DNA from 2 places in the Nocardiopsis gilva YIM 90087 genome. Region 2 is predicted to be linked to the other one. Evidence: predicted binding sites of a transcription regulator. Region 2 holds the regulator's gene; the other holds the start of a gene.

Region 1 (7,485 bases), 1.3 Mb from region 2:
ATGGATCGGGCGGGGATGGGGATAAGAGCGAGGGCAAGCGCACGTCGAAGGGCCCGCTCGCCGACATGACCGTCGTCATCGACCCCGGCCACAACGGCGGCAACGAGGACGCACCCGACGAGATCAACAAGCTCGTCCCCGCCGGGCCGTCGAAGAAGGAGTGCGACACCGTCGGCGCCGAGAGCAACGGCGGATACGCCGAACACGCGTTCACCTGGGACTTCTCCCAGCGCCTCGCCGACCGGCTGGAGGCGGAAGGCGCCACCGTCGTCCTCACGCGTGACGACGACAAGGGTGTCGGCCCCTGCATCAACGAACGCGCGAAAATCGGCAACGACGCCGAGGCCGACGCCGCCATCTCGATCCACGCCGACGGCGGTCCGGCCAGCGGACGCGGCTTCCACCTCATCGCCCCGGGCGAGGTGGAGGGCTTCACCGAGGACATCGTCGAGCCGTCGCGGCAGCTGGCCAAGGACGTGCGCGCCGCCTACCGCGAGGGATCGGGGCTGCCCTACGCCGACTACCTGGCCGAGGACGGCCTGGACGAGCGCACCGACCTGGGCGGCCTCAACCTCTCCACCGTGCCGAAGGTGTTCCTGGAGGCGGGCAACATGCGCAACCCGGCCGACGCGAAGAAGCTGGCGGACGAGGAGTGGCGGGAGGAGGCGGCAGGGGCCGTCGCTGAGGGGATCGCGCGCTACCTGCAACGGGACTGACCCATGGCACCCGACCGATTCATGCCGGATCGGAGTGGGGCAGGATGACCGGATGAGTTATTCCCCCACTTCCCCCGAGCCGCCCCTGCCGGACCCCGTCGAGTTCGATGTCGTCTTTCGCGGCTACGACCGCCATCAGGTCATGGAGCTGGTCAGCGAGGCGATGGGCAGCGTCACGGCGCTGGAGGGCGGAAACCCGGACGCGGTCACCCTCACCGCCCGGGAGCTGCGCGAGAACGCCGACGCTCTCGACGTTGTCCTGCGCGGCTACAAGATCGACCAGGTCAAGGAGGTCGTGGGGGTTCTCCACCAGAGGCTTGGCGGCGGTTCCCCCTCGCTTGACCCGCGTCGGGAGGCGATCGAACTCGACATCGTGCTTCGCGGCTATGACCGCCAGCAGGTCGAGGAGGTCGTCAACGAAGCGGTCGCCAGTGTCGACGCCGTGAAGAGGGGCGGCCCCGGTGCCGCCACGCTCACCGCCCAGGACCTGCGGACCCGCGCCGCAGGCTTCGACGTCGTTTTCCGCGGCTATGACGAGGGCCAGGTCGCCTCCCTGATCGACGGTCTCGCCGACCGTCTCGACGGCGGGTCGCATCCACCCAACCAGCATTAACGCGTTGATCAGGTGAAGACTGCACAATATAGGCATGGCTCTGACACCTGCGGACGTCCGCAACAAGCAGTTCCATGTGGTGCGTCTTCGCCCCGGATACAACGAAGAGGACGTCGACGACCTCCTGGACCGCGTCGAGGCCACGCTCATGGCGCTGCAGGGCGGCCCGCAGAGCGGGCCGCTGATCACCGCGGAGGAGGTGCAGGCTGCCCGGTTCCGGAGCACGCGCCTCAGCCCCGGATACAACGAGGACGAGGTCGACGACTTCCTCGACGTCATCGTCGATGACCTGCGCGCTCGCGGGCTGAGCAGCGGAGCGACCGCCGGGGCGGCGCGCCGGCCGACGCAGCACCCCTACGCCCAACAGCACCCGCAGGGGCCACAGCCGCCCTCTCCCTATGGAGCGCCTGGTGCTGCGCAAGCACCAGGGAGTGGACCCGCGCAACCGCCGATGCGGCCCGCGCAGCCACCGATCGGCGCGTCGCAGCCGCCGCCCGGGGCCGCGGGCCCGGCCTACGGCGAGACGCCGCGGGAGCGGCCCCGGATGACGCCGGAGGACGTCCGCAACAAGGAGTTCGCGACGACCCGCCTGACCACCGGCTACAACGAACAGGAGGTCGACGACTTCCTCGACAGCGCCGAGGTCACCCTGGAGGCCCTCCTCAACGGGCGACCCGACCGCGCGCTGCTCACCCCCGCGCAGGTCGAGCGGGTCCAGTTCGGCACCACGCGCGCCCGGCCGGGGTACGACCCCGCGCAGGTCGACGCCTTCCTCGATCTCCTCGCCGACGAACTCCGCAGGTACGAGCAGCCCTGACCCACACGCACCGGGGTTCTATGGCCGCAGCCCGTTCAGCAGCAGGTCGGCGAAGTAGTCCCCGACTGCGGCCCCGGTGAGCTCGCCGTCGGGGCGGTACCACATGCCCAGGTGGTGCACGGCGCCGAAGTACTGGGTGACGACGATGTCGGCCGGGATGTCGGTGCGGAAGACCCCGATCTGCTGGCCGTCCTCGATCATCTCCCGGAACCGCTCGTGGTAGCGGCGCCGCTCCTTGCGCACCTCGTTCTGCCGTTCCGGAGAGAGCATGTGCAGCGACCGCTGGAAGATCACGGTGTCTTCGAGGTTGTCCACAGTCGTGTGGACAACGTCGGCGGCGGCCGCTCTCAGCCGCTCCGCGATCGGCCCCTCGGCCGTCGCGAACTCCTCCAGTCGACGCATCTGCATGGCGAGGACGCGCTGGTAGACGGCGAACAGAAGGTCGTCCTTCGAGGCGAAGTAGTGGTACATCGCCCCCTTGGTGACCCCGGCCGCCTCCACGATCTCCCGTACCGAGGTCCGCTCGTAGCCGCGTTCGGCGAACAACCGCGTGGCGGCGGACAGCAGCCGGTCCGGGACCGAGGCGGCACTCCCCTCGCCCGACCCCGACGAGGAACGGTCCTGGCCGTGCTCCGGGCGCTCGTCCCGCGGATTCCCCATGCGTCGCCCCGTCTCCCCTTGTGCTGACCAGCCGCTTCCAGGATAGGCAGACCGGCCGGTCGGTCTCGTCCCGGTGGCCCGCCCCCGCTACCGGGTCACCTGCCCGACACGCCGGGAAGGGGCAGGTGATCATCGACTCGTCCCCGCGTTCCCGCCGGTCGAGGGCGCCCGGCCGACGCGGGGACACGCGGTCGGCAGTGCCGGGACCGCACCGGCCCCTAGGGTGAGAGACGCGAGACAGCTTCACGCACCTGCTGCTACATCGAACACGTGTTCGATAGAATGCCAGGGTGAGTCTCTACAACGAACGGATCGACGTCAGAGCGTCCATGGGCGGCCACCCCGCCTTCTTCTCCTGGCGCGGCCGGATGTTCCGGGTCCGGCGCGTCATCGGAACCTGGAACTCGGCTCCCGGCACGCCCGAGGCCGACATCCGCCTGGTACGGGTCGCCGCCGAATCCGACCACGGCGAGCCCGCGATCGCCGACATCACGCTCGACACGGCCACCGCCGACTGGACGATGCGCCGCCTGTGGAACTAGGGCCCGCTCAGGCCCACGGCGCCCCACGCGCCACGGCCGGAGCGGGGCACCGGGGATCGCGCTCTTCACGGATCGCGCTCGTGCGGTTCCCCCGCGCGCGTCCCCTCCCGCTCCGGCCGGCGCCCTGGCAGGACCGTGGCCGGGCGCGGCCGCGAGGCGGCGTCGGCGGTCTCGGGGTTCTACGATGACCCACTATGCGCATCCTGGTGGTGGAGGACGACGACCGCGTGGCCCGAGGCCTGGTCACCGCGCTCCGCAACGCCTCCTATGAGGTCACCCGCGTGGCGACGGCCGAAGCGGTGATGCGCGCCCCGGCGGCCGACGTCGTCCTCCTCGACCTGGGGCTTCCCGACGCCGACGGAATCGACGTCCTCCGCCGCCTGCGCGAGCGCCCCCAGACCGCGATCATCGCCGTCACCGCGCGTGCCGAGGAGCGCGAGCGCGTCCGGGGACTGCGCAGCGGCGCCGACGACTACGTCGTCAAACCGTTCGGCATCGCCGAGCTCCTGGCCCGCATCGACGCCGTGCTGCGCCGCACCCGCACCGCCCGCGCCAGCCACGACGACGAGCCCCCGCTGCGACTGGGCTCCCTCACCCTCGACATGGGCGCCCGCGAGGCCGACCTCGCCGGAGCCTCCCTCGCCCTGACCCGCAAGGAATTCGACCTCCTCGCACTGCTCACGTCGCGCTCGCCCGCTGTGGTGAGCCGGGACCTCATCCTCGACCAGGTGTGGGGCTCGGCCTGGGAATCCTCCTCCCGCACCCTCGACACCCACATCGCGGCCCTGCGCGGCAAGCTCCACGACACCGTGCGCATCCGGACCGTGCGCGGCGTCGGCTACCGCCTGGTCGACGAGTCAGGGTCGGCGTGACCGGTGCTGCGGAGGCTGCTGTTCATCCTGGTGCCGATGGCGTTCCTGCTGGTGGCGGCGCTCGCCCTGCCGCTCGGAACGGTCATGGCGCAGCAGGAGACCCAGCAGGTCTATGTGGACCGGCTCAGTGATGTCGGCCGGTTCGCCTCCCTCGGCGACACCGCCATGCGCACCGGCCGGCTGGAGGCCCTGGACAGCGAGCTGAAGCGGTACGAGGAGCTGTACGGCATCGACGTCGCGGTGGCCGATCCCGCGGGCGAGGTGGTGGTCGCGTCCGTTCCCACGGACCAGGCCGCCGAGCTGCTGGACGGCGCCCGGGCGCGCGAGGTGATGACCCCCGCCCTCGCCGGGTTCCGCCCGGAGCCGCCCACCGCGGTGTGGCCGTGGGAGTCCGACCCGCTGGTCCTGGCGGAGCCGATCGGACGGGACAGCGAGGTGGCCGGGGTCGTGGTGCTGGTGTCGCCGACCGACCGGTTGCGCGCGGCCATCCTCGTCGACTGGGCGGGGCTGTCACTGCTGAGCCTGGTGCCGCTGACCGGGCTCGCCGCATCCGCGTGGCCGCTGTCGCGCTGGGTGCTGCGACCGGTGCAGCGGCTCGACGACGCCACCGCCGCGGTCGCCCAGGGCGATCTGTCGGTCCGCGCCGATGCCGCGGGCGGCCCGCCGGAGCTGCGCCGTCTCGCGGAGTCGTTCAACGCGATGGTGGACGTGGTGCAGAAGGCCGTACAGCGCCAGCGGGCGTTCGTGTCCGACGCCTCTCACCAGCTCCGCAACCCGCTGGCGAGCCTGCGGCTGGCCGTGGAGAACCTGGCTCCCTTCCTCACCGGCCCGGACGCCCGCGCGGCACACCAGGACGCCGTGGAGGAGGCCATGGCCATGCACCGGATGCTGAACTCGCTGCTCGCCATGACGCGGCTGGAGAGTTTCAGCGGGGCGGAGCCGGTGGACCTGGACACCGTGCTGGACGCGCACGCCGCACGGTGGCGGGTGCTCGGCGCACAGCGGGGCATCACCGTCGAGACACGGGTGCCGGACGGGCTTCGGCTGATGGCACCGCCCGGCGGGCTGGGCAGCGTGCTGGACGAGCTGATGACCAACGCCGGCCGACTGTCGGACGGGAGCCGGGTGGAGCTGCGGGTGCGGTCGGCCGACCGGAGCGACGCTCCCGCGCGGTCCGCGGTGGATGGCGCGGATGACGGTGCGCACGATGGGGCGGCGGCGTCCGCCGACAGCGGCCCGGACCTGGTCGAGCTGCACGTGTCCGACGACGGCGTCGGCCTGACCGACGAGGAGCGCGCCGGTGCGCTGCGCCGCTTCTGGCGCGCGGCCAAGCACCAGAACACCGACGGCACCGGGCTGGGCCTGGCCATCTGCGCCGAGCTGGTCCGCGGCGCGGGCGGCGAGCTGCGCCTGGAGTCGGGACTGCCGCGGCCGGACGGCACCGGCCACGGGCTGGACGTCGTCATCCGCCTGCCGCGCGCCCCCGCCGCACCCCTTCGTTGATCTCGGAGATATTGGGGTCCCAGCGCCGATTTTTACCCCAATATCTCCGAGATCAACGAAGGGAACGGTGACTGCGTTGGTGAAACGCCAGTAGGGCGCGGTGGGCTGACGGCCGCTTAGGCCTTCTGGTCCCGGAACCACCCGACGGCACCCGGGTGGAGGGGGATGGGGCTGGTGGCGATCCCGGTTCGGACGTTGATCTGGGCGGCCTCGGGGCGGGTCGCGGCCATCGCGTCGGCCGTGGTGAAAACGGTTTCCGTGATCGTCCGGGCCACGGTGTCCGGGATATCGGTGCGGGCCAGCAGGACGTTGGGGATCGAGAGGGTCGGGCACGGCGGCAGACCGGGGTAGGCCGTCGCCGGGATCGTCGCGGGGAAGTACGAGCCGGGGTAGGCCTCGGCCAGGTCGGCCGCCTGGCGGTCCAGGGGGAGGCAGCGCAGCGCCTGGTGGCGCAGAAGGTCGGTGATGGCGGGGGTGGGGATTCCGGTCAGCGAGAACATCGCGTCGATGTCCCGCTTGGCCAGGGCACGCGCCGATGCCGCCTGGTCCATGCGCATGTCGTCGACGTCGAGGCCGGTCAACGCCGTCAGGCGGAGCATCGTGTACTCGGTCCCGGATCCGGTCGCCCCGAAGGAGACCCGCTTGCCCGTCAGGTCGTCGAAGTCGGTGATCTCGGAGTCCGCGCGCACCACGAGGTGCAGGTAGCTGTCGTAGAGGCGGCCGATCGCGGCGACGCCGTCGGGGTCGGCGGCGGCCGCGTCCAGGCTGGAGATGCCCAGGTGGGCCCGGCCCTCGTCGAGGAGTCTCAGGTTCTCCGTCGACGCCCCGGTGCCCAGAACCGTGACCTTGGTCTGCGGCATGGCGCCGTGCAGCTCGGTCGCCAGCGCCCCGCCGATCTCGCGGAACACCGCACCGGGCGGGCCGGTGGCCAAAACGAGCTCCGGGTAGGACGTGACCCCCCGACCGCTGCACGCGGTCAGGGCGACCGCCACGGCGCCGAGAACAACAGTGCGCCGACTCGGCTGCGCTAATCCCACGTCGGCAGCTTAGGCGACGGTGTGGTCGATGGCCGGGTCCGGCCACGTGAGGGTCACCGCAAGCGACCGGTGACGCACGTCAAGTACTCATATGTCAGGAGAATCCCAAGTTTTCGCCAAGCGCTTGCGTGCTCTACGCCACAGTCCCCAGGCTCCCAAGTACGGAGGGCGGAGTCGGCGTGTCTTCCCGACCCCTGCGGCATAACGGGGGCGCCGCACGGGGAACGTGCCACACCGGCTCAGCCTCCGAGCGGACGCGGAGCCGAGCGACGACGACCGAACACGCAAGGAGGCGCCCCCACCATGTCGACGTCTACGGCCGGCAGCAGCGGTTCGTCCACTCCTCCGCACCCGGACAACACCGGCGAACCGCTCCCGCTGGTGAAGGTCGGCGGGCTGGCGGTGGGCGTCCTTGTCTCCGTTGTCCTCTACTTGGTCCTGCCGGACTCGCTGTCCACGGCGGGCAAGATCACCGCGGGGGTCGCCGCGCTGATGGCCGTGTGGTGGGCCACCGAGGCGATTCCCCTCCCCGCCACGGCTCTGCTGCCGCTGGTGCTGTTCCCGCTCCTCACCGGCGCCGATATCAAGGACGTGGCCGCCCCCTACGCCAACCCCATCATCTTCCTGTTCATGGGCGGCTTCATGCTCGCCCTGGCCATGCAGAAGTGGAACCTGCACCGGCGCATCGCGCTGACCGTCGTGGCGGCGGTGGGCACCAGCCCGGC
Region 2 (7,485 bases):
CGCATGAACGTGTCGGAGACGCGCACCGAGTTGTTGGCGTTCTGGTACTGCACGCTGACGATGTCGCTGCCGCCCAGGTCGACGTCGAACCCGGCGTCGCGCAGCGCGCGGATCTTGTGCTCCTCGCGGGCCTTGGTGGCGACGAACTCCCCGATGTCGGGGTGGTCGACGTCGAGGACGACCATCTTGGCCGCGCGGCGGGTGGCGCCGCCGGACTTGATGGTCCCCGCGGAGGCGTCGGCGCCGCGCATGAACGACACCGGGCCGGAGGCGGTACCGCCGGAGGACAGCAGCTCCTGGCTGGAGCGGATGCGCGAGAGGTTCACGCCCGCGCCGGAGCCGCCCTTGAAGATGATCCCCTCTTCCTTGTACCAGTCGAGGATCGACTCCATGGTGTCGTCCACGGACAGGATGAAGCAGGCCGAGACCTGCTGCTTGGACGCGGTACCGACGTTGAACCAGACCGGGGAGTTGAAGCTGAAGAGCTGCTGCACGAGGGCGTACTTCAGCTCGTGGTCGAAGATCTCGGCGTCGTCGTCGGAGGCGAAGTAGCCGTTCGCCTTACCCGTCTCGGTGTACATCCCGGCGACGCGGTCGACGAGCTGCTTGAGGCTCCACTCGCGCTCCGGGGTGCCCACGGCACCGCGGAAGTACTTGCTGGCGACGATCTGGGTGGCGTTGATCGACCACGACGCGGGGAACTCCACGCCCCGCTGCTCGAAGTTGACCGAACCGTCCCGCCAGTTCGTCATGACCACATCGCGACGCTCCCACTCGACCTCGTCGTAGGGGTGCACGCCGGGCGTGGTGAAGATGCGCTCGATCTTCAGACCGCTGCGCTTGCCCTTCCCCTTGCGCCCCGTCGCGCCGGTGGTCTCCGTCATGTCAGCTCCCCCAGTTCTCGCCACATATCCGTTCCGATCCCCCGCCAGTGCTCCCACGTCACATCCGTTGGCGTGACGCGGCCAGATGACGGTTTTCATCACGTCGTCACGGCCCTGCCCGTGCGCGTCGCCCACGCGCGGTCGGGCCCCGCGGATCAGTCCGCCGTTGTCCGGCTACTCACGACTCGCTCTGCCCGCTCGTCCCATTCACCTTGGCCCGGTCGGCCCGCAGTATCGCGATCTCGTTCTCAAAGTCCATCAGCGACTCGAAGCCCCGGTAGACCGACGCGAAGTGCAGGTAGGCCACCTCGTCGAGATCACGCAGCGGGCCGAGAATGGCCAGCCCGATCTCGTGCGAGGGCACCTCGGCGACACCTCGGCACCGGATCTCCTCTTCGACCTGTTGCCCGAGCTTCGCGAGCAAGTCCTCGGTGACGGGCCGACCCTGGCAGGCGCGGCGCACGCCCGCGATGATCTTGGTCCGGGAGAACGGCTCCGTCACGCCGGAGCGCTTGGCCACCATCAGCAGCACCGTCTCCTGCGTGGTGAAACGCCGTTCGCACTCGGGACACGCGCGTCTGCGGCGTATGGCCGCGCCGTCGTCGGTCGACCGGCTGTCGATGACCCTGCTGTCAGGGTGGCGGCAGAACGGACAGTGCATGCCGGTGTGCCTCCCCCCAGATCCGCATCGGTCGAACCCCGCGTACAGCTGCCGCGGACGTGCTCGCGACCGTGCCGAGCAGCCTTGTGTGCATCGTCGTCACCAACCTCTCCGAACCGGATGATCCAGAAAGACCGGATACCTACTAAAGCACAAGTTCTGGGCTGCTTGTTCCCGGTGAGCACTAGATGTTGTGGTCAACCTACGGCGGTCCCCCCTCGCGCGCAAGTCCCCGAACGGGTGCGCCGCGCCATCCGGCCACGGCCCCGCCGACGGGATGCGGGCATGCCGAAGGGCGCACCCGTCCGCCGCGAGGGCGAACACGGGCACGCCACGGACACGGGAGTGTCAGTAATCGGGCAGCAGGAGCTCCTGCCCGGGGGTGAGATCGGGGTTGGGCAGGTCGTTCAGCTCGACGATCTCGTGCACCGCTGGGCGGGGATCGTAGCCGGGCCGAACCCGCTGGGCGATCCCCCACAGCGTATCGCCATCGCGCACGACCACCGTCGAGCGCGCGCCATCGGAGACGGACGCCTCAGGGGAGGTTCCGGAGGCGGAAGCCCCGACAGCGGCGGAGGTGACGAAGAGCATCGACAGTCCGGCGACCACCGCAGCCGACGCAGCGGAGACGAGCACCACACGGCCGCGCCGGGTGAGGCGCACCGCGGGCGCGGGTGTGGGCTCGGGGCCGAGCGCACGGGCCGCAGGGCCCGCCGGGTCCGACGGGGCGGTCCGCCGAGAGGGAACGGACGGAGCCACGCGGGCGGCCGGGGAGGCACCCGGGGCAGGAGCGGTGGAAGCGGAGGAGCCTTCCGGGCGAGGGGCGCGGGACGGGGCCCACTCGGGGATCTCCACCGCCCAGTCGAAAAGGGCGGGTTCAGGGGGGTGGGTCGGGGGAGTTGGGACTGGTTGGGGCGGGAACACGATCATCCCCTTCGAACGCCAGTTCGTTAGAACAGCCGTTCGACTAATACCGCATCCGGGCGATTTTTTCATCACCATCTCGAACGTTTGTTTGATATGGCACTACACAGGCAGTAACGTTAGACGTGCTCGATCGACGCAACCGCCGAGGTATCCGCGCCTCCGCGCCCGCCAATCGGCGCGTGGTCGGACACCGCATGTGACGCGGCCGGACGATCGGCACCGTCACCGACAGCCCACGCAGAACACCGACCGCCGAGGAGGCCGGCCGTGCCGGAGGAAAACCACGGAACGCACGAACCTCAGGCGGGCGGGAGAAGCGTCACCGCACTCCGGTCCACCGCTTCCCCCGCGACGATCGCGGAGGCCGACGACTCCATGGGCCAAACGGATGCCGCACCGAAGCTCACGGCCCGCCAGCAGAGTGTTCTGAACTGCATCCACCGCTATGTACGGCAGCGAGGGTACCCGCCGTCCATCCGGGAAATCGGTGATGCGGTGGGCCTGTCGAGCCCGTCCAGTGTCGCGCACCAACTGAAGGTGTTGCAACGCAAAGGCTATCTTTATCGGGACCAAAATCGCCCAAGGGCGGTGGAAATTCGCATTCCAGGACAACCCCCGATTCGCTCCTGGGACGAGCTGGAGAATGACCCCCGCGCCGACTACTCCCGCGCGACCGATGTCCCGGTCGTCGGGCGCATCGCCGCCGGTGGTCCGATCCTGGCCGAGGAGTCCATCGAGGACGTCCTCACCCTGCCCAAGCAGCTCGTCGGCGAGGGCCGCCTGTTCATGCTCAACGTCGTCGGCGACTCCATGGTCGACGCCGCCATCACCGACGGCGACCTGGTCGTCGTCCGCCAGCAGCCGGACGCCAACAATGGCGACATCGTCGCCGCGCTGCTCGACGACGAGGCCACGGTGAAGGTCTTCAAGCGCGAGGGCGAGCACGTGCGGCTGCTTCCGCGCAACGACGCCTACGCGCCCATCGACGGCGACAACGCCACCATTCTCGGGAAGGTCGTCGCCGTTATGCGGCGGGTGTGATCCCCCCGGATAACGATGTCGCCTCGCTTGGCCATCGGGCCCGTGATCTCTCCCCGAGACCGCGGGCCCGGCTTTTTTCCGCGGAAATTCGGCAAAGGCGAAAGGGCCCAGCGGCCGCGCAAACCGAATAGCGCTCTGTTATGACGGGATCCCCGGATACAACTTGATACCGATACGGACGCGACACGCAATAGCGAAATACCGCGCCTTCTCCCCACACCCGTTCACACGCTCCGCCGCCCAGCGCGCCCCCTAAGTTAGGACCATGCCTTCTCCGTCTCCCGTCGCCCTCACCCGGGCCGCCGCCGGGGCGCTGGCGGCGCTCCTGCTCGCCACCGGCTGCGGCGTCTCCCCCGACCGCCCGGCCGAACCCGACCCGCCCGGGGTCGAGCCCGCGGAACGCGACGTGCGCTTCGACAGCGGCCCCGACACGCTGCACGGCACGTTCGCCCTCCCCCGCGTGGTCGGCGACGCGCCGATCCCCGCCGCGCTCATCATCTCCGGGAGCGGCCCCACCGACCGCGACGGCAACAGCGAGCTGCGGCCAGGGGCCGATACCAACCTGAACCTCGCCCGGGTCCTAGCGGAGGCCGGCGTCGCCTCGCTGCGCTACGACAAACTCGGCAGCGGTACGACGGGCCTGGGCTCCCACGACGCGGAGGAACCCGTCCCCTACGAGGTCTTCGAAGACGAGATGGCCGACGCCTATGCCGAGCTCATCGCGCAGCCCGAGGTCGACCCCGGCCGGGTGCTCGTCGTCGGGCACAGCGAGGGCGCGCTGTTCGCCCTGCGCTCGCCCGAGGTGGTCGCGGAGCACCCGCCGGTGGGCCTCGTCCTCGCCGCCCCGGTCGGCGACCGCTACCTCGACACGCTCGACCGCCAGATCACCGAGCAGGTGCGCACGGCCGAAACCGCCCAGCAGATCGGCGCCACGGACGCCACCGACGTGCTCTCCAAGCTCCGCACGGGAATCGCGCGTATCCGCGCGGACAAGCCCCTGCCCCAGGAGGTCCCGGCGCCGCTGTCGCACATTCTCACCACCGCCAACGCCCCGTTCCTGCGGACGATCGACGCCATGGACCCGGTGGAGCTGGCCCGCGACCTGCCGCCGGAGACGCGCACGCTGGTGCTGTGGGGCACGGCCGACACCCAGATCGCGGAAGAGGACGTGGACCGGCTGATGGGCGGCCTGGACAACGCACGCCGGGTGGACCTCCCCGACGCCGACCACGTCCTCCGCCTCTACGACGACTCCCCCGGCGTCTCGGTCCTCGACGCTGACCGCGAGTTCTCACCCGAGGTCGCTCCGGCCGTGCGGGAGTTCCTCGACGGGGTGGTGTGAGCGTGCCGGGGATACCCCCCGGCCCGGCCCGCCTATTCCTTGCTGTCCTTGATCCCTTGGACGACGTCCCGGGCGAGCTCCTCGGCCCCGGCCAGGGCGTCGTCCCCGGGGATCGACTCCTCGGCGTTGAAGTCCGTCGCGGCGGTGTAGCAGGTCTCCGCGTACACGTTGGAGACTCGAACGCCCACACAGCCCCAGTCGTAGCCGCTGGTGGAGTCGCTCCAGGAGTAAGCCTCGTCGCCGAGGTCCGCGAGCTTGCTCGCGTCGTGGTCCTTGGTCGCCTCCTTGAGGGCGGCGGTGGCCTGCTCCTCGGCGTTGCGCTCGGCGTCGCCCGTGTTGCTCACGAGGACAAGACGCGCCGCCGCCGGGGCATGGCCGCCGTCCTCGGCGGTCGCCCACCGGCACTCATTGGCCTCGCGTCCGGTGCCCTCCAGGTTCTTGACCTGCTGGTCGACCTCGGCCGTCCGGTCGGGCACGAGCGTCTTGAGCGCGTCTCCCCGCCCGACCGCGCACTTCGGCGCGTGCTCGTAGTCGCCCCCGGCGCTGCTGAGGACGACGACCGTCCACACCCCGCCGACGAGCAGGGCGAGGACCACGATGGCCAGCCCCGCGATCATGGCGATGGCGCAGCCCCGGTTCTGCTTCGGGGCCGACTCCACCGGAGGAGCGTCGGTCTGCCCCGACGCGGGGTCACCCGGCTGCCCCATGGGAGCGGGTTGACCAGGGTGGCCGTGCTGGCTCTGCTGGCTCTGCTGGCCCGGCTGGCCATATTGGCCCGGTTGACCGGGCTGTCCCGGAGCCTGGCGCCCCGGTACGCCGAACTGCCCCTGCGGTCCGTGCGGAGCGGGCCCCGGGTGTCCGGCCGGAGCCGACGCTCCGAGCGGGGTCGCGGGGCCGGAGGGGTGCTGCGGGACCGACGGAGGAGGCGCGGGCGCCGCTCCTTCAGCGGCCGCGGGCGGCACCTGCGGGTGCTGCCCCTTCTCGGGATCGGGCCGAGCCTCCGGGGCGTGCGAATCGGACGGTGACCCGCCATTCGGTCCGGTCGGTCCTCTGTCAGGGCCACCGGAAGGTGGCTGGGTCATGGACGCCTCCGTGTCATCGCGCCGACGCGCCTCGTCGATATTCCAGGGGCCTACGGTACTAGGCATTCCGTCCGCCACCGGATGCAGTCCGAGGAATCGACCCCGAAGCGGACGCGACCGCCGCTGGCCTGGGGATGTGCCTGCTCGGCGCCACCGACCAGCGGAGGGAGCTACAGGGAATCGGCGACCTGTTCGGCGACGTCGACCGCTCCGTCCCGCGCCGCCCCGAAGGACAGCGGCTTTCCGCCGGTATCCGCCGCGCCTCCGTAGGAGACCCGAACCACCAGGTTGTCCCTGCGGAAGACCAGCTCGGCCGTTCCCTCGTCCGCGCCCGGCCACACCAGCGCGTCCTCACCGAGCGAGGGCAGCGGGGCGGCCCCCTCCACGTCGGAGATGGTCGTGGACCGCTCCATCTCCCGCGCGGCGGCGGAGGCACCCGTGACGTCCCCGGCCTTGTCGGTGAAGCGCGCCTCGAAGTCGACGCGGAGGAAGCGCGGCGCGGCGCCGTCCGCGCCCACCGACGTCCAGGCGCACATGGCTCCGTCGGCGTCGCTCAGCGGACCGTGTTCGTTGGTCTCCAGCCGCCCCGAGGGCACAACACCCTCCACGGTCTCGGCGGCGACCACCGCGCACTCCGGCGCGGTGGAGAACGCGTCATCGGGTCCGGCCCCGAACGCCGGACCGTCCTCGCCCCACCACAGCCCCGCCGTGACCGCGATCGCGGGGACCACGACCACGGCGGCGGCCACGAGAAGCGCCTGCTTGATCCGCGCCCCAGGCGGCGGCCCGGCGCGGCCCGCAGCGAGCCACGCCCCGCCGCTCCGCGGCTGCTCCTGATCGGCCTGCGGCTGCTCCACCGGGCGTCAGCCCACCACGATGTTGACGAGCTTGGGGGCCCGCACCACGACCTTGCGGATCTGCTTGCCCTCGATGAACGCCTGGGCCTTCTCCGAGGCCAGCGCCAGGCGCTCCAGTTCCTCCTCGGAGATGTCCGGGGGCACCTGCAGCTTGTCGCGAACCTTGCTCGCCACCTGCACGACGCAGGTCACGGCCTCCTGCACCAGCAGGTCGGGGTCGGCGGCGCGCCAGTTTCCGATGGCGACCGAGCCGCTGTGGCCCAGGCGCTCCCAGCCCTCCTCCGCGACATAGGGGGTGAACAGCGACAGGGTGACCGCGATGACCTCGGCGGCCTCGCGGACCGCCGGGTCGGCGGCGCCGGGGCCGGAGTCGATGGCCTTGCGCGCCGCCGTCACCAGCTCCATGACCCGGGCGATGGCGACGTTGAAGCGCTGGGCCTCGATCGCCGCCGTGATCTTGTCGATGGTCTGGTGGGTGGCCTTGCGCAGCTCCCGGTCGCCGGTGGACGGGTCGGTCCCCGGCGCGGAGGCGGCACCGGCCAGCGCCATCACGCGGAACGCGCGGTTCAGGAACTTCAGCGACGCGGCCGGGGACACGTCGGCCCAGTCGACGTCGTCCTCGGGCGGCCCGGCGAACAGCATGGTCAGCCGGACGGCGTCGACACCGTAGGTGTCGATCTCCGCGCCCAGG

The links. The regulator LexA, encoded in region 2, represses DNA repair genes until DNA is damaged. The targets are predictions, from matches to a motif close to TCGAACANNTGTTCGA.
Region 1: the regulator LexA is predicted to act here: its motif matches at 3,069-3,084, upstream of CDO52_RS04285 (DUF6504 family protein).

The regions. Positions count from the first base shown of each region.
Region 1 covers NZ_CP022753.1:877,820-885,304, reverse strand. The annotation lists gene CDO52_RS04305 (N-acetylmuramoyl-L-alanine amidase) at 1-716, shown strand, start outside; gene CDO52_RS04300 (DivIVA domain-containing protein) at 769-1,329, shown strand; gene CDO52_RS04295 (DivIVA domain-containing protein) at 1,364-2,146, shown strand; gene CDO52_RS04290 (TetR/AcrR family transcriptional regulator) at 2,165-2,806, opposite strand; gene CDO52_RS04285 (DUF6504 family protein) at 3,097-3,348, shown strand; gene CDO52_RS04280 (response regulator transcription factor) at 3,543-4,220, shown strand; gene CDO52_RS04275 (HAMP domain-containing sensor histidine kinase) at 4,224-5,723, shown strand; gene CDO52_RS04270 (TAXI family TRAP transporter solute-binding subunit) at 5,840-6,760, opposite strand; gene CDO52_RS04265 (SLC13 family permease) at 7,064-7,485, shown strand, end outside.
Region 2 covers NZ_CP022753.1:2,213,507-2,220,991, reverse strand. The annotation lists gene CDO52_RS10220 (vitamin B12-dependent ribonucleotide reductase) at 1-884, opposite strand, end outside; gene nrdR (transcriptional regulator NrdR) at 1,063-1,545, opposite strand; gene CDO52_RS10210 (LysM peptidoglycan-binding domain-containing protein) at 1,894-2,304, opposite strand; gene lexA (transcriptional repressor LexA) at 2,740-3,513, shown strand; gene CDO52_RS10200 (alpha/beta hydrolase family protein) at 3,779-4,855, shown strand; gene CDO52_RS10195 (hypothetical protein) at 4,888-5,562, opposite strand; gene CDO52_RS10190 (hypothetical protein) at 6,108-6,794, opposite strand; gene leuS (leucine--tRNA ligase) at 6,801-7,485, opposite strand, start outside.